4 regions of the Comamonas faecalis genome follow, and region 1 is predicted to be linked to each of the others. Evidence: predicted binding sites of a transcription regulator. Region 1 holds the regulator's gene; each other region holds the start of a gene.
The links. Region 1 encodes sigma-54, which starts transcription at its own class of promoters, with help from an activator protein. Its sites were predicted from a motif close to TGGCANGNAANCTGCTTT; they were not measured.
Positions count from the first base shown of each region.

Region 2: glnK (P-II family nitrogen regulator) is a predicted target of sigma-54. The motif match lies at 1,667-1,684, and genes of this name have one in related genera.
Region 3: ABD767_RS12740 (phenol hydroxylase subunit) is a predicted target of sigma-54. The motif match lies at 2,242-2,259, and genes of this name have one in related genera.
Region 4: glnA (type I glutamate--ammonia ligase) is a predicted target of sigma-54. The motif match lies at 5,636-5,653, and genes of this name have one in related genera.

Region 1 covers NZ_BAABBP010000017.1:52,822-60,415, forward strand. The annotation lists gene ABD767_RS10680 (TonB-dependent receptor plug domain-containing protein) at 1-1,061, opposite strand, end outside; gene ABD767_RS10685 (acyl-CoA thioesterase) at 1,086-1,532, opposite strand; gene ABD767_RS10690 (RNA polymerase factor sigma-54) at 1,685-3,217, opposite strand; gene lptB (LPS export ABC transporter ATP-binding protein) at 3,217-3,993, opposite strand; gene lptA (lipopolysaccharide transport periplasmic protein LptA) at 3,990-4,589, opposite strand; gene ABD767_RS10705 (thiol:disulfide interchange protein DsbA/DsbL) at 4,788-5,423, opposite strand; gene ABD767_RS10710 (SPOR domain-containing protein) at 5,499-6,113, opposite strand; gene argS (arginine--tRNA ligase) at 6,125-7,594, opposite strand, start outside.
Region 2 covers NZ_BAABBP010000004.1:96,937-104,530, forward strand. The annotation lists gene glnL (nitrogen regulation protein NR(II)) at 1-95, shown strand, start outside; gene ntrC (nitrogen regulation protein NR(I)) at 82-1,557, shown strand; gene glnK (P-II family nitrogen regulator) at 1,794-2,132, shown strand; gene ABD767_RS03710 (ammonium transporter) at 2,129-3,418, shown strand; gene ABD767_RS03715 (glutamate synthase-related protein) at 3,701-7,594, shown strand, end outside.
Region 3 covers NZ_BAABBP010000024.1:47,195-54,788, forward strand. The annotation lists gene ABD767_RS12730 (GntR family transcriptional regulator) at 1-311, opposite strand, end outside; gene ABD767_RS12735 (sigma 54-interacting transcriptional regulator) at 316-2,004, opposite strand; gene ABD767_RS12740 (phenol hydroxylase subunit) at 2,270-2,557, shown strand; gene ABD767_RS12745 (ferritin family protein) at 2,606-3,604, shown strand; gene ABD767_RS12750 (MmoB/DmpM family protein) at 3,638-3,907, shown strand; gene ABD767_RS12755 (YHS domain-containing protein) at 3,952-5,499, shown strand; gene ABD767_RS12760 (phenol hydroxylase subunit P4) at 5,536-5,892, shown strand; gene ABD767_RS12765 (2Fe-2S iron-sulfur cluster-binding protein) at 6,081-7,145, shown strand; gene ABD767_RS12770 (LysR substrate-binding domain-containing protein) at 7,176-7,594, opposite strand, start outside.
Region 4 covers NZ_BAABBP010000004.1:88,736-96,329, forward strand. The annotation lists gene ABD767_RS03660 (diguanylate cyclase) at 11-1,213, shown strand; gene ABD767_RS03665 (TSUP family transporter) at 1,555-2,310, opposite strand; gene ybeY (rRNA maturation RNase YbeY) at 2,391-2,849, opposite strand; gene ABD767_RS03675 (PhoH family protein) at 2,862-3,809, opposite strand; gene ruvA (Holliday junction branch migration protein RuvA) at 3,860-4,432, shown strand; gene ruvB (Holliday junction branch migration DNA helicase RuvB) at 4,443-5,519, shown strand; gene glnA (type I glutamate--ammonia ligase) at 5,693-7,096, shown strand; gene glnL (nitrogen regulation protein NR(II)) at 7,127-7,594, shown strand, end outside.

The sequences.
Region 1 (7,594 bases):
AGCACGTAGGAATAGCCGCGTGCAAAGCCGTTGAACACATTGTCGTAATACGCCCGCGGATCGACCTCCAGGCGCGAATGATCCAGGGTCAGCTCGCCGCGCAGCCCGCCACCCCAGTCCTGGTGCCAGTTGGCGTAGACGGTGTCGGACGTGGTGCGCCACTGCGCGCCGCTGTCGTAGCGCGCGGTGGCCGGCGGGTCGCCCGTGCTCGTCAGGCTGTGGAAACGGTAGCGGTACCAGCCCAGCGTCAGCCGGTCGGCCAGGTCGATGCGGCCAAACAGGCTGGCACTGCCCATCGCGCCGGTGTAGTCCTCGCGCGTGGCGGCGGGCAGCACCATGGCGCCCTCGTACACGCCGTCGACCTTGGGGAAATACGTCGGGTAGTAGTCCTGCAGCGGCGCGCGGTCGGCCTGCTGCCAGTGGCCGCCAAAGCTCAGGCCCAGGCCGCCTTCGGTCGTCGTTCCAGTCATGAACGAGCCGCGCCGCGCGCCAAAGCGCCCCGCGCCGGCGCTGGCCCAGCTGCCGGCCTGCTGGCCGCCGTGCTCGGTGATGATGTTGACCACGCCGGCCACCGCGTCGGCGCCGTAGAGCGCGGCCGCGGGGCCGTAGAGCACCTCGACCTGGCGCGCCATGTGCAGGTCCAGGTTGTCGGCCACGGGGAAGTTGCCGCCGCCGGGATGGCCGATGCGCACGCCGTCGAGCAGCACCAGCAGCTTGCCCGGGCCGACGTAGCCCTGCACCGCGAACTGGTTGTACTGCGACGATTTGGTGCCGCGCTGAAAATCCACGCCGGGCAGGTCTTCGAGCAGGTCGGCCAGGTTCTGGTAGCGGCGCTCGCGGATTTGCGCGCGGGTGAAGACCATGACGTGCGCCGGCGTCTGGTCGCGCGTCTCGCTCTGGCGCGAGGCGGTGATCATTGGCGTGGCGATCAGGTCCTGCAGCGACAGCTGCAGCAGTTGGCGCGCCTCCTGCGCATCGTGGCCAGCGCGCGCGGGCTGCGCGGCAAGCGCCACCAGCGCCAGCAGACCTGCCAGCCAGGGGATGCGGGGGCGGTTGCTCATTGCAGCTGCGCCGACTTTTGCAAATCAGGCAGCGCTGGCGCTGACCAGCGCATTGAGCTCGCGCTGCACCACGGCCGGTATTGGCGTGACCCTGCGCTCGCGCGGGTCGATGAAGACGATGCCGGTCTTGCCGCGTGCGATCTCCCGCCCCTGGCGCACCTCGGTCATGCAGTACACCAGGTCGAAGCCGTAGCGGTTGAAATCGGCCGGCTGCATCTGCACGCGCAGCGTCTCGCCGTAGAAGGCCTCGGACTTGTACTGCGCCACCATGTCGCCGACGACGATGGCCGCGCCGCCGACGTCGCCCTCGCGAAAGCCCAGCGAGCGGAAAAAGCGCACGCGCGCCTCGGACACCAGGCTCAGCAGTTGGGCGTTGTCCAGGTGCCCGCCCTGGTTGACGTGGCTGATGTAGACCTGCACCTCGGTGCTGAAGGCAAATCGCTCGGGAAGGTCGAAAAGAATGCGCGCCATGGCGTGAGCGTCCGGAACAAAAGGGACAAGGATAGGCTGCCGCGCCGGCCGTCCTCGCTGGGACGGGGCGTGATAGTGACGTTTTGTAACATTATAGGTGTTTTCTCGGACCACCCATCGGCCCTGCGCAGGACTAGGAGCGTGTTTACGCTCTAAAGCTGCCGGCGCAGCTGGGTTGGCGCGATCTTCAGCGCCTCGCGGTATTTGGCGACGGTGCGCCGCGCGCACTCGATGCCCTGCTCCTTGAGCAGGTCGGCAATTTTTGCGTCCGACAGCGGCTTGGCCGGGTCTTCCTCGGCGATGAGCTGGCGGATCAGCGCGCGCACCGCGGTGCTCGACGCGCTGCCGCCGCTGTCGGTGCCCAGGCCCGAGCCGAAGAAATACTTGAGCTCGTAGGTGCCTTGGGGCGTCGCCATGTATTTGCCGCCGGTCACGCGCGAGATGGTCGACTCGTGCAGCCCCAGCTCGTCGGCGATCTCGCGCAGCACCAGCGGGCGCATGGCCAGCTCGCCGTGTTCGAAGAAATTCTGCTGGCGCTGCACGATGGCCTGCGACACGCGCAGGATGGTGTCGAAGCGCTGCTGGATGTTCTTGATGAACCAGCGCGCCTCCTGCAGGCGTGACTGCAGCGCCTGCAGGCCTTCGCTGCCGCGGTGCGAGCGCAGCGCCTGGGCATAGGCCTCGTGCACGTGCAGGCGTGGCATGACGGCGGCGTTGAGCTGCGCGGCAAAGCCGCTGCCACGCCGGCGCACGATCACGTCGGGCGTGATGGCGTGGCGGCTCACGTCGGCAAAGCGCCGCCCGGGACGCGGCTCCAGGCGGGCGATCAGCGCCATGGCCTCGCGCAGCGCGCCCTCGTCCGCCTCGCAGGCCTGGCCCAGGCGACGCAGGTCGCGCCGCGCCAGCCAGTCCAGCGGCTGGCGGCAGATGGCCTGGGCCAGCATCAGCGGCCGCGCCTCCTCGTCGTCCTGCGCGCCGGCCAGCAGCGCCCGCAGCTGCAGCTGCAGGCATTCGGCCAGGTCGCGCGCGCCCACGCCGGCAGGCTCCATGGCCTGCAGCAGGCGCAGCGCGACGGTGAAGCAGTGCTCCAGCGCTTCGTGGTTCACGGCCGCGTCGTCGCCGGCCAGCGCGGCGGCCAGCGCCTGGGGATCGTCGTCCAGGTAGCCGTCGTCGTTGAGCGAGCCGATCAGGAACTCCAGCGCCGCACGCGTCGCGGGCTCCAGGTGCAGCGACAGCGCCTGCTGCTGCAGATGCTCGGCCAGCGACTCGTGCGCGCCCACCTGCAGCAGCGCGTCCTCGTCGTCGCCACCGCCGGCGGTGCTGGTCTGGCCGCGCGCGGGCAGCTCGGTGCCGCCTTCGCTGTCGCCGTCGTCGGGCGGCGTCTCGCCCTCCCAGTCGGCGGGCAGCTCCAGGCTGGAGCTATCGGGCGTGCCGCCGTCGGGTGCGTCGCCCTCGGCCGCCGGGCTGCCGTCGTGCGCCGCGTCTTCGCGTGATGCGGCCGCAGGCTCCGGCGCTCCGCCGTCCTCGTGCTCGTCGTCCTGCTCCAGCAGCGGGTTGTCCAGCAGCATCTGCGCCACTTCGCTTTGCAGCTCCAGCGTCGACAGCTGCAGCAGGCGGATCGATTGCTGCAGCTGGGGCGTCAGCGCCAGGTGCTGCGAGACGCGCAGGGACAGCCCGGGCTTCATCACATGCGGAAGTGCTCGCCCAGGTAGACCCGGCGCACTTCGGGGTTGTCGACGATGTCCGACGGCGTGCCCTGCGCCAGCACCTGGCCGTCGCTGATGATGCAGGCGTGGTCGCAGATGCCCAGCGTCTCGCGCACGTTGTGGTCGGTGATCAGGACGCCGATGCCGCGCTCCTTGAGGTAGCCGATGATGCGCTGGATCTCGATCACCGCGATCGGGTCGATGCCGGCGAACGGCTCGTCGAGCAGGATGAAGCGCGGCTGCGTGGCCAGCGCCCGCGCGATCTCCACACGCCGGCGCTCGCCGCCCGACAGCGCCAGTGCCGGCGTGTCGCGCAGGTGCTCCACGCGCAGCTCCTGCAAGAGCCGGGTCAGGCGCTCTTCGATCTCGGTGCGCGCAAGCGCGCGGCCATCGCCGTCTTTTTGCAGCTCCAGCACCGCACGCACGTTGTCCTCGACGTTGAGCTTGCGAAAGATCGACGCCTCCTGTGGCAGGTAGGACAGGCCCAGGCGTGAGCGCCGGTGGATCGGCATGTCGGTCACGTCCTGGCCATCGATGGCGATGCGTCCGCCGTCGGCGCGCACCAGGCCGACGATCATGTAGAACGACGTGGTCTTGCCTGCGCCATTGGGCCCGAGCAGGCCGACGACCTCGCCCTTTTGCACAGTCAATGACACGTCCTTGACGACCTTGCGGCTGCCATAGCTTTTCTGCAGGTGCTGCGCCTGCAGCTGGCTGGGCGCGCCCACCACCGCATCCACGACCGGCGCCGTCACTGCGCGCCCGCCTTGTTGGCGGCCGGCGCCTGGGGCGCGGCGGCAGGCGGTGCGTCGCTGTCCTTGGGCGTGAGCACCGCGCGCACGCGCGTGTCGGTGCCTGCGCCGGCCTTGGCGCCGTCGACGGTGAAGACGTCGGTCAGGTTGTGATAGACGATGACAGCGCCGTGGATCTCGTCGGCCAGCGTGGTGGCGCGGTAGCGGCGCAGCTCGGCCTGGCGCGTGAGCGTGACGTCGTCGGCGCGCGCGTCGTAGGCGATGACCTCGGCCTCGCCCTCGACGAACTCCGGCGGCTGGTTCGCAGCGGTGTCGCGCTTCTGGCGAAAGAACGCGCGCTTGCCCGTGTCGGCGGTCATCGTGCCGTGCTGGTAGCCGTCATCGTCCTGGCGCACCTCCAGGCGCGCGCCGCGCAGCACGATGGTGCCCTTGGTCACGACGACGTTGCCGGTGAACACGCTGACCTGCTTGAGGTCGTCGTGGCGCAGCGCATCGGCCTCGATGTGCATGGGCTTGTTGCGGTCGGCCTTCTCGGCATGCGCCAGCGGCGCGCAGGCCAGCACGAGCGCGGCCAGCAAGGGGGTCAGGATGGTTTTCATAGGCGGCACGAATCTTGCTGGCATTGTAGCGATCCGCGACCCTGAATTCGGCGGCTGGATATGCCCGTCAATACCGTGACGGGAGCGCCAGGCAGAACCCGAGACCGCGGCGCGCCATTCATAAAACGAGCAGCGCCGCAGGCCGCCTGTGCGGGCGGCGCTGCGGCGCGCGGGTGCAGGGAGTGGGCGGGCGGCCGCTCAGGCACCGCGCTTGCGTTCGCGTTCGACCAGCTGGTTGGTGACCTGCACCATGCGCTCGAAGCCGCCGGCCATCGAGCCGTCGGTGTAGTAGCGCCCGGCGACGCCGATGGCCGGCGTGCCCTCGACCTGGTATTCGTCCTGCAGCTGCATCGAGCGCTTGACCTGGCTGGCGGTGCTGAACGAGTTGTAGATCGACTCGAACTTGGCGCGATCCAGCCCCTGCTCCGCCACCCAGGGAAACAGCACGTCGGGCTTGTTCAGCGCCTTGCGCTCGTCCTGCACCGCCTTGAAGACCTTGGCGTTCATCGCGTCGGCCTGGCCCAGTGTCTCCAGCGTGATGAAGATGCGCTGCAGCGGCTCGAAGCTCTTGTTGAAGCCCACGTGCACCATGCGCACGCTGACGTCCTTGGCGACGGTTTTCTTCCAGGCCTCGAAGATGGGGGCGAAGTTCTTGCAATGCACGCAGCCGTAGGAGAAGAACTCGATCACCTCGATCTGACCGGCCGGCGCGCTCACCGTGGCGCGCTGCTTGAGCTCCAGATAACCCTGCCCCGACTGGGCCTGGACGGGCAGGCTCCACAGCGCGGGCAGGCTGGCGGCGGCTGCGGCAAGGGCGAATTCACGACGTTTCATGTGGGTTGCTCCCGAAATGGCAATGGAGAAATAGAGGCGTGGGCGCGCAGGTGGTTCCCGCAGGCGGGCGCAGATCTATCGCTGAACGCGCACCAGCGCGGCGTCCACGCCGGCGCCGTCGAGCTTTTCCTTGACCGCCGCGGCCTCGCCGCGCTGGCTGTACGGCCCGACGCGCACGCGGAACACGGGGCGCCCGGACTGCTCGCGCTCGGTCACGCTGGCCTGCAGGCCCAGCATGGCCAGGCGCGCGCGCTGGGCGTCGGCGTCCTGCTGGGTGCGAAACGCGCCGGCCTGCACGAAGTAGGCGAACGGGTCGTTGGCTGGCGCAGCAGCCGTTGGCGCCACGGCGGCCGTGGCCGTGCCGGCGGAAGCCGCCTCGGAGCGCGCGCGCGCCAGGTCGCCCAACGGATCGTCGGACGGCGCCGACGCAGCACCCGTAGCGGCGGACGGTGCGTCGCCCGGTGCCGCCGGGCGGCTGGGCGCCGGGTTCTTGCCGTAAAGCGGCGCGTTGGGATCCCAGTTGCGGTTGCGCTGCGCCTCGCTGCTGTCCTGGCTGCGCAGGCTGTCCTTGTTGATGAAGGGCACCGGCACCTTGGTGACGTAGACGGCGACGGCCAGCGCGCCGCCCAGGCCGACGAGCACGCCCAGGATGAATCCCAGAAAGGTGCCGCCGCGTTGTTGCTTGTCCATCATGGTGGTGTTCACATGGTTGAGGGTGCGTCCACGCCCAGCAGCGCCAGGCCGCTGGCCAGTACCTGCGCGGTGGCGGCGACCAGCGCCAGCCGGGCGAGCTTGACCGGCTCATCATCGACCAGGATGCGCTCGGCGTCGTAGTAACTGTGGTAACAGGCGGCCAGATCGCGCAGGTAGAAGGTCACGTCGTGCGGCGCGTTGCCGTGGGCCGCCGCCGTCAGCATGTCGGGGTATTTGGCCAGCAGCAGCATCAGCGCCTGGGCCGGCGCGCTGGTGAGCGGCGACAGGTCGACCTGCTCCAGCGCGCCCACGTCGTAGTCGGCGCGCCAGCCGCGCAGCACCGAGCAGATGCGGGCATGCGCGTACTGCACGTAGTACACCGGGTTGTCGTTGTTCTGCGCTACGGCCAGGTCGATGTCGAAGGTGTATTCGGTGTCGGGCTTGCGGCTGAGCAGGAAGAAGCGCACCGCGTCCTTGCTGGTCCACTCGATCAGGTCGCGCAGCGTCACGTAGCTGCCGGCGCGCTTGCTGATCTTGACCTCCTCGCCGCCCTTGACCACGCGCACCATGGTGTGCAGCACGTAGTCGGGGTAGCCCTGGGGAATGCCGACGCCCGCCGCCTGCAGGCCGGCGCGCACGCGGGCGATGGTGCCGTGGTGGTCGGTGCCCTGGATATTGACCACCTTGGTGAAGCCGCGGCGCCACTTCTGGATGTGGTAGGCCACGTCGGGCACGAAGTAGGTGTAGCCACCATCCTTCTTGCGCATCACGCGGTCCTTGTCGTCGCCGTAATCGGTGGTGCGCAGCCACAGCGCGCCGTCCTGCTCGTAGGTGTGGCCGCTGTCGATCAGGCGCTGCACCGTCTCCTCGACGTAGCCATTGCCGTACAGGCTCGATTCGAGGTAGTACTCGTCGAATTTCAGGTTGAAGGCCTGCAAGTCCTTGTCCTGCTCGTTGCGCAGGTAAGCGACGGCGAACTGACGAATGTTGTCCGCGTCCTGCACGTCGCCATTGGCGGTGAACGCGCGGTCGTCGGCGGTCACCGTAGCCTTGGCGACAAAGGCGTCGGCGATGTCCTGGATGTAGTCGCCGTTGTAGGCGGCCTCGGGCCAGCTGGCGTCGCCGGGCTTGACGCCCTGGGCGCGCAGCTGGGTGCTGCGCGTCAGCGTCTCGATCTGCGCGCCCGCGTCGTTGTAATAAAACTCGCGGTGCACGCTCCAGCCCTGGCTGGCGTAGAGGTTGCAGATCGCGTCGCCCAGCGCCGCCTGGCGCCCGTGGCCGACGTGCAGCGGTCCGGTGGGGTTGGCCGAGACGAATTCCACCAGGATCTTCTCGCCCCGATCGGCCTGCCAGCCAAAGCGCGCGCGCTGCGCCAGCACCTGGCGCACCACCTGCTGCTTGGCAGCGGGTTTGAGGCGGATGTTCAGAAAGCCCGGGCCGGCGATCTCGATCGCGTCGACCCATTGCCCGAACGCGGG
Region 2 (7,594 bases), on a different contig from region 1:
GCCGCCCCGGGCGCACCGTCTTCAAGATACTGGTGCCGTTCGGCCCGCCGCCCGACCACCGCAACCCTGGAGCCGCAACGCATGCCCGCACCTGACCTCGTCTGGATCATCGACGACGACAAATCCATCCGCTGGGTGCTGGAAAAGGCGTTGCAGCAGGCGGGGCTGGCCACGCGCAGCTTCGACAGCGCCGACGCCGTGGTGCAGCAGCCGCCCGGCGCCTGGCCGCAGGCCATCGTCAGCGACATCCGCATGCCGGGCATGGACGGCCTGGCGCTGCTGGAGCACCTGCGCAGCGCCTGCCCCCAGGTGCCGGTGATCATCACGACCGCGCATTCCGACCTGGACAGCGCAATCCAGTCCTACCAGGGCGGCGCTTTCGAATACCTGCCCAAGCCCTTCGACGTGGACGAGGCAGTGGCGCTGGTGCGCCGCGCCGTCGCCCATGCGCGCGAGAGCAGCCCGGCCGCGGCGGTGCGGGCCATCTCGCAGATCGACCGGCTGATCGGCGAGGCGCCGGCGATGCAGGAGGTGTTTCGCACCATCGGGCGGCTGTCGCAGTCCGACATCACGGTGCTGATCAATGGCGAGTCGGGCACCGGCAAGGAGCTGGTGGCGCGCGCGCTGCACCGCCACAGCCCGCGCAGCCAGGGGCCGCTGGTCGCGCTCAACGTCGCGGCCATTCCGCGCGAGCTGATCGAGTCGGAGTTGTTCGGCCATGAGAAGGGCGCGTTCACCGGCGCCACCGCCCAGCGCCAGGGGCGCTTCGAGCAGGCCCACGGCGGCACGCTGTTTCTCGACGAGATCGGCGACATGCCGCTGGACGCCCAGACGCGCCTGCTGCGCGTTCTCTCCGAGGGGAGTTTTCACCGCGTGGGCGGCGTGGCCAGCGTGCGCGCCGACGTGCGCATCATTGCCGCCACGCACCAGAAGCTGGAGGCGCTGGTACGCCAGGGGCGCTTTCGCGAAGACCTGTTCTACCGGCTCAACGTCATCCGCATCCAGCTGCCGGCGCTGCGCGAGCGCCGCGAGGACATCCTGCGGCTGGCCGACTTCTTTCTGCACAAGGCCGCCGCCGAGCTGCACATGGAGCCGCGCGTGTTGCTGCCGGCCACGCAGCGCCACCTGGCCCAGCTGCCCTGGCCGGGCAATGTGCGCCAGCTGGAGAACGCCTGCCGCTGGATCACGGTGATGGCCTCCAGCCGTGAGGTGCACGTGGGCGACCTGCCGCCAGAGCTGCTGCACCCGCCCGCCGGCGAGGGCGGCGCAGCAGGTGCCGGCGACGCCACCGGCGCGCTCGCGCAGGACTGGGAGCGCGCGTTGGCGCAATGGGCCACCGACGCGCTGGCCCAGGGCCGCCACGACCTGCTGCAGCAGGCGCTGCCGGCGTTCGAGCGCACGCTGATCGGCGCCGCGCTGCAGCACGCCGCCGGCGGGCGCAGGGACGCGGCCGCGCTGCTGGGCTGGGGGCGCAACACGCTGACGCGCAAGATCCGGGAGCTGGGTCTGGGCGATGCGGCACCCGACGACGTGCCCGACGACGTGCCCCAGGATTGACGTGGCGTTGCCCCGTGCTGGTGCGGGCGCTGCCCCGCCATCGCGCACGCGGGCCGCTCTTTGCACGCTGGCGCACAGGCGCGCACGGGAAGCGCCGGCGCCGCAGAACTGGCATGAATCTCGCTAGGTCGCAAGCACAAGCTTTTGACCACAGGAGAGACCATGCAAGACCGCATCTTCGCCACTCCGGCGCCTGCCCTTTTCACCGGCGCCCCCGCCACCGGGAGGGCCACCCTATGAAAATGGTGACCGCCATCATCAAGCCCTTCAAGCTCGACGAGGTGCGCGAGGCGCTGTCGGACATCGGCGTGCAGGGCATCACGGTGACCGAGGTCAAGGGCTTCGGGCGCCAGAAGGGCCACACCGAGCTGTACCGCGGCGCCGAATACGTCGTCGACTTTCTGCCCAAGGTCAAGATCGAGGCCGCGGTCGACGACGCGCGCGTCGAGCACGTGATCGAGGCGATCGAGGGCGCGGCGCGCACCGGCAAGATCGGCGACGGCAAGATCTTCGTCTCGGAGCTGGCCCAGGTCGTGCGCATCCGCACCGGCGAGGAAGGCGGGGACGCGCTATGAGGATACCGATTGCCTTCGTGCTGCTGTCGCTGGCGTCGCTCGCCCGCGCAGACGACATGCCCGCGCCCCGGCTCGACTCGGGCGACACCGCCTGGATGCTGACCTCCACGCTGCTCGTCATCCTGATGACGATTCCGGGCCTGGCGCTGTTCTACGGCGGCCTGGCGCGCGCCAAGAACATGCTGTCGGTGCTGGTGCAGGTCTTCGTCGTCTTCGCGCTGGTCAGCGTGCTGTGGGCGCTGTTCGGCTACAGCTTCACCTTCAGCGGCGAGGGGCTGTTCCTGGGCGACGCGGGCCGGCTGTTCCTGAAGGGCATCGCGCCCGACACGCTCTCGGCCATGCTGCCGACGGTGCCCGAATACGTGTTCGTCGCCTTCCAGGGCACGTTTGCCGCAATCACCGTCGCGCTGGTCGTCGGCGCGTTCGCCGAGCGCATCCGCTTCTCGGCCGTGCTGGTCTTCTCGGCGCTGTGGTTCGCGCTCAGCTATGTGCCGATGGCGCACATGGTCTGGGGCGGTGGCCTGCTGGGGCGCGACGGCGCGCTGGACTTTGCCGGCGGCACCGTGGTGCACATCAACGCCGGCATGGCGGCGCTGGTGGGCGCGGCCATGGTGGGCAGGCGCATCGGCTTTGGCAAGGAGGCGATGACGCCGCACAGCCTGACGCTGACCATGGTGGGCGCGTCGCTGCTGTGGGTGGGCTGGTTCGGCTTCAACGCCGGTTCGGCCGGTGCGGCCAATGGCACGGCGGGCCTGGCCTTCATCAACACGGTGCTGGCCACGGCCGCGGCCACGCTGTCGTGGATGGTGGGCGACCTGCTGCACAAGGGCAAGGCGTCGATGCTGGGCGCGGCCTCGGGCGCGGTCGCCGGGCTGGTTGCGGTCACGCCGGCGGCGGGCTTCGTCGGGCCGATGGGCGCGCTCGCCATGGGCCTGGTCGTCAGTCCGCTGTGCCTGTGGGGCGTGGGCGGCCTCAAGCGCCTGCTGCGTGTGGATGACGCCTGCGACGTATTCGGCGTACATGGCGTGGGCGGCATTGCCGGCGCCATCCTGACTGGCGTGTTTGCCGCGCCGGTGCTGGGCGGCACCGGCGCTGCGGACTTTGCCATGGCCGCGCAGGTCTGGATCCAGATCAAGGGCGTGCTGCTGACGCTGGTCTGGTCGGGCGCCGCCGCGGCGCTGGCCTTCAAGGTGGCCGACCTGCTGGTCGGCCTGCGCGTGCCCGAGGAGGCCGAGCGCGAGGGGCTGGACATCGCCTCGCACGGCGAGCGCGCGTACAGCAGCTGACGCTGGGAGTCTGTCGGACTACCGGTACGCAAAACGCCGCGGCCAATGGCTGCGGCGTTTTGCTTTCGGTGCCTGCACCAGCGCGGCGCGCGCTCTTGATGCACGAATGCACTGTTTTGGTGCGCGATGCGGCCCGGCGGCGGGCCCATTGCCGGTGCGCCGCCCTGGCGTGGTGCGCCGCGCAGGCCTGGCACGGTCTTTGCAACAGGAATCGGGCAGGGGTGCCGCGGTGGCGGCGCCCGCTGGACACGAGACCTGTTCGCATTTTCAGAAGGCCCGACCATGACCCAGGTGGATCCCCAATCCCGAAGCGCCGGCGCAGCGCAGCCCGTTGCACCGGCCAGCCCCGAAGAAATCCGCACCGCCCACGCGCAGGGCCTGTACGCGCAGGCCGAGCACGACGCCTGCGGCGTCGGCTTTGTTGCGCACATCAAGGGCGTCAAGTCGCATGCCGTCGTCGCCCAGGGCCTGCGCATTCTGAAAAGCCTGGACCACCGCGGCGCCGTGGGCGCCGACCCGCTGATGGGGGACGGCGCGGGCCTGTTGATCCAGATTCCCGACGCCTTTTACCGCGCCGAGATGCACGCGCAGGGCGTGGAACTGCCGCCGCCGGGCGAGTACGGCGTGGGCATGATCTTCTTGCCCAAGGAGGCCGCCTCGCGTGAGGCCTGCATCGATGCGCTGGAGCGCGCGGTGCACGCCGAAGGCCAGGTGCTGCTGGGCTGGCGCGAGGTGCCGGTGGACGACACGCTGGAGATGTCGGACGCGGTGCGTGCAAGCGCGCCGGTGATGCGCCAGGTCTTCATCGGCCGCGGCGCCGACATCCTGGTGCCCGACGCGCTCGAGCGCAAGCTCTACGTGATCCGCAAGACCGCGTCGGCGCGCATCACCGCGCTGGCGCTGACCCACGGCGCCGAGTACTACGTGCCCAGCATGTCGTGCCGCACCGTGATCTACAAGGGCCTGCTGCTGGCCGGCCAGGTCGGGCGCTATTACCTTGATCTGCAGGACGAGCGCGTGGTGTCGGCACTGGCGCTGGTGCACCAGCGTTTCTCGACCAACACCTTCCCCTCGTGGCCGCTGGCCCACCCCTATCGGATGGTGGCGCACAACGGCGAGATCAACACCGTCAAGGGCAACTTCAACTGGATGCGCGCGCGCCAGGGGCAGATGCGCTCGCCGGTGCTGGGCGCGGATCTGCGCAAGCTCTACCCGATCACGCTGGACGGCCAGTCCGACACCGCCACCTTCGACAACACGCTGGAGCTGCTGGTGATGGCCGGCTACCCGCTGGCGCAGGCGGTGATGATGATGATTCCCGAGGCCTGGGAGCAACATACGCTGATGGACGCGCAGCGCCGCGCCTTCTACGAGTACCACGCCGCGATGCTGGAACCCTGGGACGGCCCGGCAGCGATGGTCTTCACCGACGGGCGCCAGATCGGCGCGACGCTGGACAGGAACGGCCTGCGCCCGGCGCGCTTCGTCGTCACCGACGACGACCTGGTCGTGCTCGCGTCCGAGGCCGGCGTGCTGCCGATTCCCGACGAGCGCATCGTGCGCAAGTGGCGGCTGCAGCCCGGGCGCATGTTTCTGATCGACCTGGAGCAGGGCCGCATCGTCGAGGACGACGAGATCAAGAACCTCTACGCGTCGGCGCGCCCCTACCGCCAGTGGATAGACAACGTGCGCATCCGGCTCGACGGCATTGCGGTGGAAGCTGCCGATGCAGAGCCGGCGCTGCCCGCGCCGCTGCTGGACTGCCAGCAGGCCTTCGGCATGAGCCGCGAAGACCTGAAGCTGCTGCTCGCGCCGATGGCGCGCGGCGACGGCGAGGGCATGGGCTCCATGGGCGACGACGCGCCGCTGGCCGTGCTGTCCGAGCGCAGCAAGCCGCTGTACGACTATTTCCGCCAGCTGTTCGCGCAGGTGACCAACCCGCCGATCGACCCGATCCGCGAGGCGGTCGTGATGTCGCTGGTCTCGTTCATCGGCCCGCGCCCGAATCTGCTGGACATCAACGCGGTCAACCCGCCGATTCGCCTGGAAGTGCTGCAGCCGGTGCTGGACTTTGCCGACATGGCGCGGCTGCGCGCGATTGCCAGCCATACCGGCGGCAAGCTGCGCAGCGGCGAGATCGACATCACCTATCCCGCCGCCTGGGGCGCGCAGGGCATCGAGGCGCGGCTGGCCGCACTGTGCTCGCGCGCGGCCGAGGCCATCGAGTCGGGCTGCAACATCCTGATCCTGACCGACCGGCACATGGACCGCGAGCATGTGGCGCTTCCGGCGCTGCTGGCGCTGTCCGCCATCCACCACCACCTGGTGCGCACCGGGCTGCGCACCGCGGCCGGCCTGGTGGTGGAGACCGGCAGCGCCTGGGAGGTGCACCACTTCGCGGTGCTCGCCGGCTACGGCGCCGAGGCGGTCCACCCCTGGCTGGCGCTGCAGACCGTGGCCGACCTGGCGCCCGCGCAGGGCGTGAGCGCGCAAGCGGCGGTGGAGAACTTCACCCACGCGGTCGGCAAGGGCCTGTCCAAGACCATGTCCAAGATGGGCATCAGCACCTATATGTCGTACTGCGGCGCGCAGATCTTCGAGGCCGTCGGCCTTCATGAATCGCTGGTGCGCGCCCACTTTGCCGGCACGACCAGCCAGATCGGCGGCATCGGCATCTTCGACCTGGCCGAGGAAATGCTGCGCAACCACCGGCTCGCGTTTGGCGGCGATGTGCTGCGCGACGGCATGCTGCCCGATGGCGGCGAATACGCCTGGCGCGCGCGCGGCGAGGAGCATATGTGGACGCCCGACGCCATCGCCCTGCTGCAGCACGGCACGCGCGCCGGGCGCTACGAGACCTTCGAGGAGTACGCAGCCATCATCAACGACCAGAGCCGGCGCCACATGACGCTGCGCGGCCTGTTCGAGCTGCGCATCGACCCGGCCAAGGCCATTGCGCTCGATGAGGTCGAGCCCGCGGCCGAGATCGTCAAGCGCTTTGCCTCCGGTGCCATGTCGCTGGGCTCGATCTCGCCCGAGGCGCACACCAACCTGGCGATCGCGATGAACCGCATCGGCGGCAAGAGCAACACCGGCGAGGGCGGCGAAGACCCGGCGCGCTACCAGGGCGAGATGCGCGGCATCTCGATCACCAAGGGCACGCGCCTGTCGCAGGTGCTGGGCGGCGTGGTCGAGGCCGACTACGCGCTGCAGGACGGCGACAGCCTGCGCTCGCGCATCAAGCAAGTGGCGTCCGGGCGCTTTGGCGTGACCACCGGCTACCTGGTGTCGGCCGACCAGATCCAGATCAAGATGGCGCAGGGTGCCAAGCCCGGCGAGGGCGGGCAGCTGCCGGGCAAAAAGGTCTCGCCCTACATCGGGCGGCTGCGCCACTCGATCCCGGGTGTCGGGCTGATCTCGCCGCCGCCGCACCACGACATCTATTCCATCGAAGACCTGGCGCAGCTGATCCACGACCTCAAGAGCGTGAACCCGCGCGCCGACGTCTCGGTCAAGCTGGTATCCGAAGTCGGCGTGGGCACCGTGGCCGCGGGCGTTGCCAAGGCCAAGGCCGACCACATCGTGATCGCCGGCCACGACGGCGGCACCGGCGCCTCGCCCTGGTCGTCGATCAAGCACGCCGGCACGCCCTGGGAGCTGGGCCTGGCCGAGACGCAGCAGACGCTGGTCCTGAACCGCCTGCGCGGGCGCGTGCGCGTGCAGGTGGACGGCCAGCTCAAGACCGGGCGCGACGTCGTCATCGGCGCGCTGCTGGGCGCGGACGAATTCGGCTTTGCCACCGCGCCGCTGGTCGCGTCGGGCTGCATCATGATGCGCAAGTGCCACCTGAACACCTGTCCGGTGGGCGTGGCCACGCAGGACCCGGTGCTGCGCCAGCGCTTCACCGGAACGCCCGAGGACGTGGTCAACTTCTTCTTCTTCGTCGCCGAGGAGGCGCGGCGCATCATGGCGCAGCTGGGCGTGCGCAGGCTCGACGAGCTGATCGGCCGCGCCGACCTGCTCGACACCCGCGCCGGCATCACGCACTGGAAGGCGCGCGGGCTGGACTTCAGCCGCGTGCTGGCGCTGCCCACCGCGCCCGACAGCGTGGCGCGCCGCCACGAGGAGCAGCAGGACCACCAGCTTGGGCGCGCGATCGACATGGAGTGGATGGAC
Region 3 (7,594 bases), on a different contig from region 1:
ACGCGCAGCTGGGTGATGTCTTCGAGCTCCTCGGGCGCGATCGGTGCGACGCGAAAGCCGCGCTGGCCCTCGGTGACGACCAGCGCGTCGCTGGCCAGGCGAGTGATGGCCTCGCGCAGCGTGCCGGCGCTGACCGAGTAGCGCTCCTTGAGGTGTTCCACGCGCAGCTTCTCGCCGGGCGCCAGCCGCCCTTCGACGATGTCGTCGCGCAGCTGCGTGTAGGCCTGCTCGATCAGCGTGCGCGAGGGCGCCGGTGCGTCGCTCGCGGTGCGCAGCGCGAAAGGCATGTGAGGAACGGGACGCTTGGCCATGGGATCAGCTTTCACGCAGTTTCTGCAGGCGGTAGCTCAGCTGGGGGCGCGTCAGGCCCAATTGGCGTGCGGCCGCGGAGAGGTTGCCGTTGTGGCGGGCCACGGCTGCTTCGATGAGCTGGTGCTCCAGCCCCTGCAGGTCCAGCGGCTGGGCCAGCAGTTGCTCGACGGTACTGGCATTGCATACCGGTGGCTGGATTGCTTGCAGCCCTCCCGAGGCGGCCAGGGTGTGCGTCGGCGCCTGCACGGCGGCCTGGGGGAACAGCGCGGGCGCGTCCACGCTGGTGCCCGCGTCGGTCAGGATGACGCTGCGCTCGATCAGGTTTTCCATTTCGCGCACATTGCCCGGCCAGGCGTACTCGCGCAGCGCCTGCAGCGCGCGGTCGGTGAAGCCTTCGACATGCCTGTCGTGCTGGCGCGCAAAGCGCTGCAGCAGGTGCTGGGCAAACAACTCGATGTCCTGCGTCCGCTCGCGCAGCGGCGGAATCGTGATCGGGTAGACATTCAGGCGGTAGTACAGATCCTGGCGAAAGCGTCCGGCGCGCACCGCCTCCAGCAAGTCGACGTGGGTGGCGGTGACCAGGCGCACGTCCACCTGGCGCGGCTGGGTGCTGCCCAGGCGCTCGACCTGGCCGTCCTGCAGCACGCGCAGCAGCTTGGCCTGCGCGGGCAGCGGCAGCTCGCCCACCTCGTCAAGGAACAATGTACCGCCGTCGGCGCGCTCGAAGCGCCCGGCGCGCGCCGCGTCGGCGCCGGTGTAGGCGCCTTTTTCGGTACCGAACAGCTCGGACTCGACCAGGTCCCCGGGCAGCGCCGCGCAGTTGACTGCGACGAAGGGCTTGGCCGCGCGCTGACTGAGCGCGTGCAACGCGCGGGCAAAGCGCTCCTTGCCCACGCCGGTCTCGCCATCCAGCAGTACGGTGACCTGCGTGCCGGCGGCCTTGCGCAGCAGCTCGGTGGCGGCAGTGAAGCCGATCGAGCGGCCGATCAGCTGATCCAGTGCGTCGGCAGGGGGCTCGGGCAGGTCTTCCGCGGCTATGGGCGCGGGCCAGGTGGGCGGGCTGCGCGTACCGGCGCCGGCGGAGTTGGATAGGGGAGCATCAGTATCGGGGGCGTAGTCGCGCGCCATCTCGGCGGCATCGGGCCAGGCGTCGAGCACCCGGCCTTTGATACGGCAGTGCGCGGCGCCGCAGCCGCTGCAAGCCACTTCCTTGAACAGCACCTGGCGGCCCATGAAGCCGCTGCTATAGCCCGAGGCGTAGCCCAGCAGTGTCCAGCACACGGGTTCGCTTTGCGGGCCGAAGTCGCGCAGGTGGATCTCCGCCTCCCAGGAATGCTGCCAGTCGAATACGCCGTAGAAGTGGCCGCTGGCCAGGTCGATCTCCAGCTGCGCGGGCGTGACCTGCACCATGCCTTCGAGCATGTGCAGCTGTGGCCCCACGCTGAACATGTCGGACACTTCGGCGTGCGGGCGCAGTTGGCGCGCCAGCGCCGCGTCGCGCTCGCCCGATGCATAGCCCGCGCGCATCATCAGCCGGCGCGCTGCCTGCGGCCCCAGCGTGCGCATCAGCTCGCGGCGCAGCAGGCCGAGCGACCCCACATGCATCAGCACCATGCGCTGGCCCGCCAGCCAGATGCGCCCGTCGGCCGCGGAGAACTGGATCTGGCGGCGCAGATCGGCGTCGGAGGGCATTGATGGGGATGCAGACATGCTCCAAATTATCGAGAAATCATGCCCTGCCGCAATACGGACGGTTCTCTATTCATCAAATGATGAATTTCGCCCGAATCGGCTCGATCAAATCCGCATAGTGCGGCGCAGCATTGTCGCCAAATGTCTCGCCGGATGTTTCCGCAGGGTGAATGGCAGACGGTGTTTTTAAGTATTTACCCGAAATTATCGAGATTTATGCCGGTTTGCGCGAAGCCCTGGCACGGCTCCTGCAATACCTCCTGGCATGAGCACGCAAATCACCCCCGATGAGCGCTGGGACATAGAGCGCCGCTACATCCGCATCGTGCAGGAGCACGACAGCGGCATGGTCGAGTTCGAGTTCGCCGTCGGCGAGCCCGGCCTGTTCGTCGAAATGGTGCTGCCGCGCGCCGAGTTCGACGACTTCTGTACTACCCAGGGCGTGCAACCCACCCACGGCGCGCTGCCCGAGCAGGAGCAGGGCAGCGCTGCGCACGAGTGGGACTGGAGCCTGCGCGCCGCACGCGAGCAGCACTTTCGCAACAAGCCCTGACGGGCTGCACTTCACCCTTTCATAACACCACCCTCAGGAGACGACCCCATGCAAATCGACCTGCGCACCGTCAGCATCACGCCGCTGCGCCAGACCTACAACCACATCGCCGAGCGCCTCGGCACCGACAAGCCCGCGTCGCGCTACCTCGAAGGCACGATGGATGTGCAGCCCACGCACAACTTCCACTACCGCCCCACCTGGGATCCGGAGCATGAGCTGTTCGATCCCAGCCGCACCCGCCTGGTGATGAAGGACTGGTATGCGCTCAAGGATCCGCGCCAGTTCTACTACGGCACCTACACCCAGGCGCGCGCCCGCATGCAGGAGGTGGCCGAGGCGGACTTCGCCTTCGTCGAGGAGCGCGGCCTGGCCGATCGCTTTGATGACACCGCTCGCCGCACCGCGCTGGACTTCTACCTGCCGCTGCGCCACGTGGCCTGGGGCGCGAACATGAACGGCGCCTACCAGTGCGCCTACGGCTACGGCACTGCCATCACCCAGCCCTGCCTGTACGCGGGCATGGATCAGCTGGGCATTGCCCAGTACCTCACCCGCCTGGGTCTGCTGCTGGGCAGCCAGGGCGAGCTGGAGGCCGGCAAGCAGGCCTGGCTGGAGGCGCCTGCCTGGCAGAGCCTGCGCCGCCTGGTGGAAGACACCTGGGTGATGAAGGACTGGTTCGAGCTGTACGTGGCGCAGAACGTGGCGCTGGACGGGATTCTGTTCGGCCTGGCCTACAAGGAGGTCGATCAGGTCATTTCCGAGCAGGCAGGGCCCACGGTGTCCATGCTCACGCGCTTCCAGGCCGAGTGGAGCCAGGAGGCGAACAAATGGGTCGACGCCGTTATCAAGGCCGCGGCGGCCGAGAGCGCCGAGAACAAGGCGCTGCTGTCCGGCTGGTACGCCCACTGGCGCGCCCGCGTGCAGGAGGCCCTGGCGCCGGTGGCCGAACTGGCACTGGGCGCGGATGGCGCAGCAGCGCTTGAGCGCACGGTGGCCGCCGTCGATGCGCGCATGAACAAGGCCGGTCTGGCCATCGGCGCCTGAGCGCCCACACAACCCCCGCATCAGGAGACAGCCATGTCCAACGTATTCATCGCCTTTCAGAAAAACGAGGAATCGCGCGCCATCGTCAGCGCCATCCTGGCCGACAACCCCGGCGCCGTCCTGAGCGACCAGCCGGCCATGGTGAAGATCGACGTGCCCCACCGCCTGGTGGTGCGCAAAAGCACGATCGAGCAGGAAATCGGCCGCGACTTCGACCTGCAGGAGATGCAGGTCCACCTGATCACCATGAGCGGCAACGTCGACGAGACCGACGACGAATTCACCCTCGCCTGGCACCAGTAAACCCCCCCACGTCCATAGACAGACGACGACAGGAGACACCCACCATGGACATGAAAGTCACCAAGAAACTCGGCCTGAAAGAGCGCTACAACCTCATGACGCGCGACCTGGCCTGGACGCCCACCTATCAGTCCGTAAAGGACGCCTACCCGCAGGTGGAGTACGAAGGCATCAAGATCCACGACTGGGACAAGTTCGAGGATCCGTTCCGCATGACGATGGACTCGTACTGGAAGTACCAGGCCGAGAAGGAGCGCAAGCTCTACGCCATCATCGACGCCTTCACGCAGAACAACGGCCACCTGGGCGTGACCGATGCGCGCTACATCAACACGCTCAAGCTGTTCCTGACCGGCATCACGCCCAACGAATACATGGCGCACCGCGGCTTTGCCCGCATGGGCCGCGAGTTCCCCGGCGCCGGCCCGCGCGTGGCCTGCCTGATGCAGAGCCTGGACGAGATCCGCCACGCGCAGACGCAGATCCACAGCCTGTCCAACTACAACAAGCACTACAACGGCTTCCAGAACTGGCACCACCAGCACGACCGCGTGTGGTTCCTGAGTGTTCCGAAATCGTTCTTCGACGATGCACTGACCTCCGGCCCGTTCGAGTTCATGGTCGCCATCGGCTTCGCATTCGAATACGTGCTCACCAACCTGCTGTTCGTGCCCTTCATCTCGGGCGCGGCCTACAACGGCGACATGGGCGCGATGGCGTTCGGCTTCTCGGCGCAGTCCGACGAGTCGCGCCACATGACGCTGGGCCTGGAGATCATCAAGTTCATCCTGGAGCAGGATCCGGACAACTTGGCCCTAGTGCAGGCCTGGCTGGACAAGTGGTTCTGGCGCGGCTACCGCGTGCTGACCCTGGTGGCCATGATGATGGACTACATGCTGCCCAAGCGCGTGATGAGCTGGAAGGAAGCCTGGGAGATCTACGCCGAGCAGAACGGCACCGCCCTGTTCAACGACCTGGCGCGCTACGGCATCAAGGTGCCCAAGGGCTGGGAGCAGGCCTGCAAGGACAAGGACCACCTGAGCCACCAAGCCTGGAACGTGTTCTACAACTACGGCGCCGCCGCCCCCTTCCACACCTGGGCGCCCAGCGAGAAGGACATGGAGTGGCTGTCGGCCAAGTACCCAGAGACCTTCGACAAGTACTACCGTCCTCTGTGGACGCACTACAACGAGCAGCAGGCCGAGGGAAAGCGCTTCTACAACGGCACCCTGCCCATGCTGTGCCAGGTCTGCCAGGTGCCGATGTTCTTCACCGAGCCCGACGACCCGACCAAGATCGCCTACCGCGAAAGCGAATACGAGGGCGTGAAGTACCACTGCTGCTCCGACGGCTGCAAGCACATCTTCGACAGCGAGCCCGAGAAATACGTGCAGGGCTGGCTGCCGGTGCACCAGATCTACCAGGGCAACTGCTTCCCCGAAGACGTGGATCCCACCCGGCCCGACTTCAACCCGCTGGCCGAGGTCGTGCGTTGGTACAACATCGAATGGGGACGCGACAACCTGGACTACGCCGACTCCGAGGACAAGAAGAACTTCGAGACTTGGCGCGCCCAGGCCACGGGCAACTGAGGCCCGATTCATCTACAGACCACAGGAGACATTCACATGGCCGTCAGATCCGTCGCACCCTACAAGTTCGCCGCAAAGGACACGGTGGACAAATTCCCCGCCCCGCTGCTCTATATCGGCTGGGAGGATCACAAGATGCTCTGCTCCCCGTTCTGCGCCCCAATGCCGCCGACGATGAAGTTCGGCGAGCTGGTGCAGGGAGCGCTGCCCGGCATGTACGGCGCACATCCCGACTTCGCCAAAATCGACTGGAACCGAGCCGAGTGGTTCATGTCCGGCGAGCCCTTCACGCCCGACATGGACAAGACCCTGGCCGAACACGGCATAGGCCACAAGAGCGTGATCCGCTTTCGCACGCCGGGGCTGACCGGGCTGCGGGGGTCGCGTTTCTGAGCGGCCTTCCCGCTCCCTCTCCCGCTGGCGGGAGGGGGCCGGGGTGAGGGTGCCGGCTTCATCGCCCTGCCGGAACACACTCCCTCACCCCCATCCTTTCCCCCAAGGAGAGAGGGAGTAATGAATGGCTACAGCCTTTGTGCATAAAGCGCAAATAGCTCTTATTTTTATAGTTTAGTGAGACAGCCATGAGCTACCAGCTGACGATTGAACCGCTGGGCCAGACCATCGATGTCGACGATGGCCAGACCATTCTGGACGCCGCGCTGCGCGCCGGCATCTACCTGCCGCACGCCTGCGGCCACGGCCTGTGCGGCACCTGCAAGATCGAGGTGCAGGATGGCGAGATCGAGCACGGCGAGGCCAGCGGCTTTGCCCTGATGGACTACGAGCGCGAGGAGGGCAAATGCCTGGCCTGCTGCGCGACGCTGGAGTCCGATGTCGTGATTGAGGCCGAGATCGACGAAGAGCCCGACGCGCAGAACCTGCTGGTGCAGGACTACGGCGGCACCGTCTCGCGCATCGAAGACCTCACGCCCACCATCAAGGGCGTGTGGATCGAACTCGATGCGCCCATCACCTTCCAGGCCGGGCAGTACATCAACCTGCACATTCCGGGCGAGGGCACGCGCGCCTTCTCGATCGCCAGTGCTCCGGGCGAGAGCCGCGAGATCGAGCTCAACATCCGCCGCGTGCCCGGCGGCATGGGCACGGGCTGGGTGCACGACCAGCTCAAGGCGGGCGACGCGGTCAAGGTCACCGGCCCCTACGGGCGCTTTTTCATCCGCAGCAGTGCGCACGCCAAGGAAGACCTGGGCTATCTGTTCCTGGCCGGTGGCTCGGGGCTGTCCAGCCCGCGCTCCATGGTGCTCGACTTGCTGGCTGCCGGCGAGGGCCGGCCCATCACCCTGGTCAACGGAGCGCGCAGCCGCGCCGAGCTCTACCACCACGACGAATTTCTGCAGCTCGCGCAGCAGCACCCGCATTTCACCTATGTGGCGGCGCTGTCGGACGAGCCGGATGGCGAGGGCTGGGAGGGCGTGCGCGGGTATGTGCACGAGGCTGCCAAGACGTATTTCAACAACGACTTCCGCGGCCACAAGGCCTATTTGTGCGGCCCACCGATGATGATCGAGGCCTGCATCACCACGCTGATGCAGGGCAGGCTGTTCGAGCGCGACATCTACACCGAGAAGTTCATCTCGGCCGCCGACGCGCAGCAGGTGCGCAGCCCGCTGTTCAAGAAGATTTGAACGATGCGTGGACGGCCCCCATACCGATGCTCAAACCGCGTGGCCTTTGCGCCCGCGGGAACTGGCGGCAAACGCATGCACCACCTCCAGAAAGGCCGCCAGCGCGGGCGACGGGTCGCCCCTGCGGTACAGGCAGCTGAGCTCCAGATCCTTGAGCTGAGTGCTGTGCAGCGGGCGAAACGCCACCCCCGGCAGGCGCAGGTTGGACGCCGACTGCGTGGTGATGGCCGCGCCAAAACCGGCCGACACCAGCGCGATGGCGGTGAGCACGTCCTCCACCTCCTGCTCCACCCGCAGCGGCACGCCCTCGGCGTGGAAGGCATCGGTAATTTCCTGCGCCAGGCCGCGCATGGGCACGTTGGGGTAGAGGATGATCGGCACGCCGGCCAGATCCCGCAGGCACAGCGAGGGCAGCACGGCCAGCGGGTGGGAGTCGGCAACGGCCACCA
Region 4 (7,594 bases), on a different contig from region 1:
TGTTTGACCCATGGTTGCAACCTTCATCGTCGGCATGCTGTGCACGCACTTGCTGTGCTTTGCCGTCATGTTCTGGCTCATCAGCACGCGCCTGCAGGGCGACAAACTGGGCATGGGTGCGTTTGCCGCCGGCAACGCCATGCTGGGCTTCGCCTATGTGCTGCAACTGCTGGGCGGGCCGCCGGGCTGGAACGCGGCGAGCGCGCTCAACCACACGCTGACCCTGTGCGTGCCCCTGGTGTACGTGGTCGGCGGACTGCGGTTCTTTGGCCGCGCGGCGCCTTTGCTCCGGCCGCTGCTGTGGTGGGCGCTGGCCTATACGGCGGCGCAGGTGCTGGTGCAGTGGCTGGCGGGGCCGGTGGCGCGCTACGCCATGCTGTCGTTCGTCTCGGCGCTGGCGTTTCTCGCCATGACCGCGGCCGTGGTGCAGGCCATGCGTGGCGTCGCCCGGGATTTGCGGGTGGAGATGGGCCTGTTTGCGCTGCTGATTGGCGGGCTGTGTCTGCTCAACGTCGCCAAGGGTGTGCTGGTGGCCCGGGACGGGCTGCAGGCGCTGGACATGGGCCAGCGCCTACAGATCGTGTTCTACGTCTACATGACTTTTCTGGCCACGGTGCTGGCGCCATCGATGATCTGGCTGGTGCTGCGCCGCCTGACCGATGCGCTGCGCGATGCGGCGGGACGCGATCCGCTCACCCAGTTGCTCAACCGGCGCGGCCTGCTGGCCGGGCTGCAGGGGCATTTCAGCGCACGCGCCGCCGGGCATGTGCGGCTGCTGTTGCTGGACATCGACCATTTCAAGCGCATCAACGACACCCATGGCCACCAGGCCGGCGACCAGGTGCTGTGCCACGTGGCCGAGGCGCTGCGCCAGACGCTGCGCCATGGCGACCTGGCCAGCCGCACCGGCGGGGAGGAGTTCGTCGTCGTCTGCGCCGATGCGGACGACGCAGGCGTGATGCGCCTGGCCGAGCGGCTGCGCGTGGCCATCGCGCAGCAGGCCGTTTCACGATCGGGGGCGCAAGGGCCGCTGCGCTGCACCGTGACCATCGGGATCTCGCAGGTCTTGCGCGGCGTGGATGGGGTGGAGGCCGCCCTGCAGGAGGCCGATGCCGCGCTCTACCGGGGCAAGAAGGCAGGGCGCAACCGGATCGAGTGGGCGCATGGCGGGGCGCTGCAGCAGGCCGCGCCTTCGCCGGCCGTCATTGCTTGATTCCATTTCTATATCAACCGATTACTTTGTCGGCTTCGCTTGTCGTGCTACAGCACTGTCTGCGCTTCACCTTCGCGTACTCGATCGATATAGAAATGGAATGAGAGGTCGGGAAGAGATTCACCATGCCCGCTTTGCACGCCCAGACACTCCCACTCATCGTTGCAAATGCTCGCCATGGCCCGAGCTATTGCACTGCGTTTTGCCCTTGCAGGGCGCAGGCCAGCCAGAGGCTGACCTTCTTCGTGCCGTCCAGCAGTGTGCAGGCACTGTTGGAGCCGCAGCACTCAGCCTCGATTGGGTGCGTTTTGGTGCGCCTCTCGGGCACGGCCGACTTATTCTCAGCCCCTGAGGAAGAACAGCACCGTCATCACCAGCCCGATGCCGACGATGCTCCAGCGCAGCACCGCCGGCGGCAGCCGGCGCGCGCCGCGCGCGCCCAGGTAGCCGCCCAGGGTGGCGGCGACCATCATGATCAGCGCCTCCTTCCACTGCACGATGCCGCCGGCGGCGTAGATGGCGACCGCAATCGCGGTGAGCAGCGTGGAGACCAGGTTCTTGATCGCGTTCATCGCGTTCAGCCGCGTCTGCCCGAGCAGGCCGAACAGCGCCAGCATCAGAATGCCCATGCCGCCGTTGAAGTAGCCGCCATAGCCCGACACGAGCAGCAGGCCGGCGACGGCCCTGGCGCGCGACGGATGTGCATTGGCGCTGCGCTGGCGCGTGGCCCATTGGCGCAGCTGCGGGCCGAAGGCGAACATGGCCGTGGCCAGCAGCAGCAGCCAGGGGATCAGGCGGTTGAACGCCTTGTCCGACGTGACCAGCAGCAGCGCCGCGCCGAGCACGCCGCCGACCAGCGAGATCAGCACCACTGCGCGCAGTGTCAGGCCGGGCGCGGGCTCCATGTCCTCGCGCGATCCGAAGATGCTGGCCACGTAGCCGGGCAGCAGCGCCACGGTGCCGGTGGCGTTGGCCACTACCGGTGGCACGCCGACGAAGATCAGCGCCGGCAGCGTCAGAAAGCTGCCGCCGCCGGCAACCGCGTTGAGCGTGCCGGCAAAAAACGCGGCGACCAGGAGGAGGGTGGTTTCAAGCATCTGCCGATGGTAAGAGCCCGCATGGGCGCGATTGGCGTTGCCGGGGTTGCAACTGCTTTGCCCGCGTCCGGGGCCTGACGTCACTGCATATAAGGATCGGCAAACCCCAGTTCCTGCAGGATGGCGCTCTCGTAGGCTTCCATCTCCTGCGCATCCTGTTCGCTGGTTTCGTGGTCCCAGCCCTGGGCGTGCAGCGCGCCGTGCACCAGCAGGTGGGCGTAGTGCTCTTCCAGCGTCTTGTTCTGCTCGCGCGCCTCGCGTTCGACCACGGGGGCGCACAGCACCAGGTCGGCCAGCACGGTGGGCTCCTGCTGGTAGTCGAAGGTCAGCACGTTGGTGGCGTAGTCCTTGTGGCGAAAGTCGTGGTTGAGCCGACGGCCTTCTTCCTCGCCGACGATGCGCACCGTGATCTCGGCGTCGACGGCCAGGGCGTGGCGTATCCAGCGCGCTACCTTGTGGCGCGCCAGCACGGAGCGGTGGGCGCCAGCGTCGCGGGCGAACTGCAGCGACAGCGCAAGCTGGCTCAATCGGGTGGCCATGGCGCTTTCCTTTCAGTCGGCGCCGCGGCGGCTGCGCTGCGCGTCGTAGGCGTCGACGATGCGCGCGACCAGCGGGTGGCGCACCACGTCGGCGCTGGTGAAGCGCGTCGTGGCAATGCCCTGCACGCGCTTCAAGACGCGCTCGGCGTCGACCAGGCCGCTGAGCGCTCCCTTGGGCAGGTCGACCTGGCTGACGTCGCCGGTGACCACGGCGCGGCTGCCAAAGCCGATGCGGGTCAAGAACATCTTCATTTGCTCTGGCGTGGTGTTCTGCGCCTCGTCCAGGATGACGAAGGCGTTGTTCAGCGTGCGGCCGCGCATGAAGGCCAGCGGGGCGATCTCCAGCGCGTTGCGCTCGAAGGCCTTTTGCACCTTGTCGAAGCCCATCAGCTCGTACAGCGCGTCGTACAGCGGGCGCAGATAGGGGTCGACCTTCTGCGTCAGGTCGCCGGGCAGAAAGCCCAGGCGCTCGCCGGCTTCGACGGCCGGGCGCGTGAGCACGATGCGCTGCACGGCGCTTCTCTCCAGCGCATCGACGGCGCAGGCGACGGCGAGATACGTCTTGCCCGTGCCGGCAGGGCCGATGCCGAAGGTGATGTCGTGCGTGGCGATGTTGGCCAGGTAAACGCTCTGGTTGGGCGTGCGCGCGCGCAGGTCGCTGCGGCGGGTGTTGAGCACGATGGCGCCGTCGCCTGCCTCGACCATCTGCGCGTCGCCGGCCAGCATCAGCTGGATCTGTTCGTCGCGTATCGGCCGCTCGGCCATTTCGTACAGCGCCTGCAGCAGTTCCATGGCTTGCTGCGCGCGCGCCTTGGCGCCGTCGACCTTGAACTGCTCGTGGCGGTGGGCGATGCGCACCTGCAGCGCCGCCTCGATGGTGCGCAGGTGGGCGTCGGCCGGGCCGCACAGGTGGGCCAGGCGCTGGTTGTTGTGGGGGGTGAAGTCGTGGCGCAGGATCACGCGGATAATTCCCTGGATAGCTGTTGCAAAAACTGCAACAAAGGACAGGAATGATAGGCAAATTGACAGGAACCCTGCTGGACAAAAGCCCGCCCGAGGTGCTGGTGGACTGCCACGGCGTGGGCTATGAGGTGCTGGTGCCGATGAGCACCTTCTACAACCTGCCCGGCGTGGGCGAGGCGGTGAGCCTGCTGACCCAGTTCATCGTGCGCGAGGATGCGCAGATTTTGTACGGCTTTGCCACCGCACCCGAGCGCCAGACGTTTCGCGAGCTGATCAAGGTCAGCGGCGTGGGCCCGCGCACCGCGCTGGCCATTCTGTCGGGCATTGGCGTATCCGATCTGGCGCAGGCGGTGACGCTGCAGGAGGGCGCGCGCCTGGTCAAGGTGCCGGGCATCGGCAAGAAGACCGCCGAGCGGCTGCTGCTCGAACTCAAGGGCAAGCTGGGCGCCGACATTGGCGTGCGCCCCCAGGTGGCGAGCGAAGCGCAGGCGGACATCCTGCAGGCGCTCTTGGCGCTGGGCTACAACGACAAGGAGGCGGCCGCCGCGCTCAAGGCGCTGCCGGCCGACGTGGGCGTGAGCGAGGGCATCAAGCTGGCGCTCAAGGCGCTGGCAAGGTGAGGGGCTGGCGATGAGCATCCACACCGACGACTTCGCGCCCGCACCCGCCGCTGCGCCCGCGCAGCGCGTCATCTCGGCCAGCGCCGCCGGCGGGCAGGAAGAGGCGCTGGAGCGCGCGCTGCGCCCCAAGCTGCTGGATGAATACGTGGGCCAGGCCAAGGCGCGCGAGCAGCTGGAGATCTTCATCGGCGCGGCGCGCAAGCGCTTCGAGGCGCTCGACCACGTGCTGCTGTTCGGCCCGCCGGGGCTGGGCAAGACGACGCTGTCGCACATCATCGCGCACGAGCTGGGCGTGAACCTGCGCCAGACCAGCGGCCCGGTGCTCGAAAAACCCAAGGATCTGGCGGCGCTGCTCACCAACCTGGAGAGGAACGACGTCCTGTTCATCGACGAGATCCACCGTCTCTCACCCGTGGTCGAGGAAATCCTCTACCCCGCGCTGGAGGACTACCAGATCGACATCATGATCGGCGAGGGGCCGGCGGCGCGCTCGATCAAGCTCGACCTGCAGCCCTTCACGCTGGTCGGCGCGACCACGCGCGCCGGCATGCTCACAAACCCGCTGCGCGACCGCTTCGGCATCGTCGCGCGGCTGGAGTTCTACACGCCCGAGGAACTGGCGCGCATCGTCACGCGCTCCAGCTCCCTGATGCAGGCGCCGATCGACGCCGAAGGCAGCGCCGAGATCGCCCGCCGCTCGCGCGGCACGCCGCGCATCGCCAACCGGCTGCTGCGCCGCGTGCGCGACTACGCCGACGTCAAGGGCGACGGCCGCATCACGCAGGAGATCGCCCAGCGCGCGCTGGCCATGCTCGACGTCGACCCGATGGGCTTCGACGTGATGGACCGCAAGTTCCTGGAGGCGGTGATCCATCGCTTCGACGGCGGGCCGGTGGGGCTGGACAACATCGCCGCCAGCATCGGCGAGGAGGCGGGCACCATCGAGGACGTGATCGAGCCCTATCTGATCCAGCAGGGCTTCATCCAGCGCACCCCGCGCGGACGCGTGGCCACGCTGGCGGCGTTTCGCCACCTGGGGCTGCAGGCGCCGGCCGGGCGCGGCGGGGCGGATCTGTTCGGAGGCTGACGGTACCGCGCCCGTGCCCCATCGTGGTGCACGGGCGCGCCGCCATGCACCACGATGGGCCGCGAACGCACGCCCGCACCGGGCGCGGCCGTTGGCCCCGGCGCCGTGGCCGGTAGTGGCATGGTTGTTGCATTGAAGAAAGCACCTCCTTTTCTTTCAATGGAAACACGGCCATGCCATCCAAGACCCAATCCCTGATCCAAGAGCAAGGCGCGCGCTGGGTTGACCTGCGCTTTACCGACACGCTGGGCAAGGAACACCACGTGACCTTTCCGTCCGAAGCCATGGACGAAGACGCTTTCGAGAGCGGCAAGATGTTCGACGGCTCGTCCATCGTCGGCTGGAAGGGCATCGAGGCGTCCGACATGGTGCTGATGCCCGACGACGGCACCGCCGTGATGGATCCGTTTGCGCAGGAGCCCACGGTGATCGTGCGCAGCGACGTGCTTGAACCCGCGACCATGCAGGGCTACTCGCGCGACCCGCGCTCGATCGCCCGCCGCGCCGAGGTCTATCTGCGCTCCACCGGCATTGCCGACACGGCCTACTTCGGGCCCGAGCCCGAGTTCTTCGTCTTCGACGCGGTGCGCTGGAACGCCCAGATGCAGGGCGTCAGCTACGCGATCGACTCGGCCGAGGGCGCCTGGGCCAGCGCGCAGGCCGACGGCGCCAACAGCGGCCACCGCCCGCGCGTCAAGGGCGGCTACTTTCCGGTGCCGCCGGTGGACTCGCTCAGCGGCGTGCGCACCGCCATGTGCACCGCCATGCAGGCCATGGGCCTGAAGATCGAGGTGCACCACCACGAGGTGGCCACGGCCGGGCAGTGCGAGATCGGCGTTGCGTTCAACACCCTGGTCGCCAAGGCCGACGAGGTGCAGATCCTCAAGTACTGCGTGCACAACGCGGCGCACGCGGCGGGCCGCACCGCCACCTTCATGCCCAAGCCGCTGGTGGGCGACAACGGCTCGGGCATGCATGTGCACCAGTCGTTGTTCAAGGACGGCAAGAACCTGTTCTTCGGCCCGGGCTATGCCGACCTGTCGGAGCTGGCGCTGCACTACATCGGCGGCATCATCCACCACGCCCACGCGCTCAACGCCATCACCAACCCGGGCACCAACTCCTACAAGCGCCTGGTGCCGGGCTACGAGGCGCCGGTGATGCTGGCGTACTCGGCCAACAACCGCTCGGCGTCGATCCGCATTCCGTTCGTCGCCAGCCCCAAGGCCAAGCGCATCGAATGCCGCTTTCCCGACCCGACGGCCAACCCCTATCTGTGCTTTGCGGCGCTGATGATGGCGGGGCTGGATGGCATTCGCCGGCGGCTGCACCCGGGCGACGCGATGAGCAAGAACCTCTACCACCTGCCGCCCGAGGAGGCCGCGAACATTCCGCGCGTGGCGCACAGCCTGGACCAGGCGCTGCTGGCGCTGCAGGCCGACCATCGGTTTCTGCTGGAGGGGGACGTGTTCACCGAGGACATGCTGCAGGCCTATGTGGACTGCAAGATGGAGGAGGTCGATCGCCTGCGCCAGGCGGTGCATCCAGTGGAATTCGACATGTACTATAGCCTTTGAACAACAAGGGCTGGGGTGGCGGTCGTGGGCGTGACGGATGCACAGCAGGGTGTTGCTTCTCCAGAACTCGCGCTGCACGCGCACCTGCTGGAGCACCAGTCCACGCCCGTGCTGCTGCTGGACGCGCAGCTGCACGTGCAGTGGGCCAACCACGCCGCCGAGCAGCTGCTGGCCACCAGCCTGCCGCAGCTGCGCCAGCAGCCGCTGGCGGCTTTTTTTGCGCGCGCGGACTGGGACGGTGAGCACCTGCGCCAGGCGCTGGCCACGCAGCAGCCCTATACCCAGCGCCAGGTGCAGCTGCGCAGCCCGGGCAGCACGCTGAGCGCGACGGTGGACTACACCGTCACGCCGGTGCCGCCGCTGCCCGCGGCGCCGGGCGCGCCTTCGCTGCTGCTCATCGAGCTGCAGCCGCTGGATCGGCGCATCCACATCCACCGCGAGGACAACCTCTTCACCACCAACCAGGCCACGCGCGCACTGGTGCGCGGCCTGGCGCAC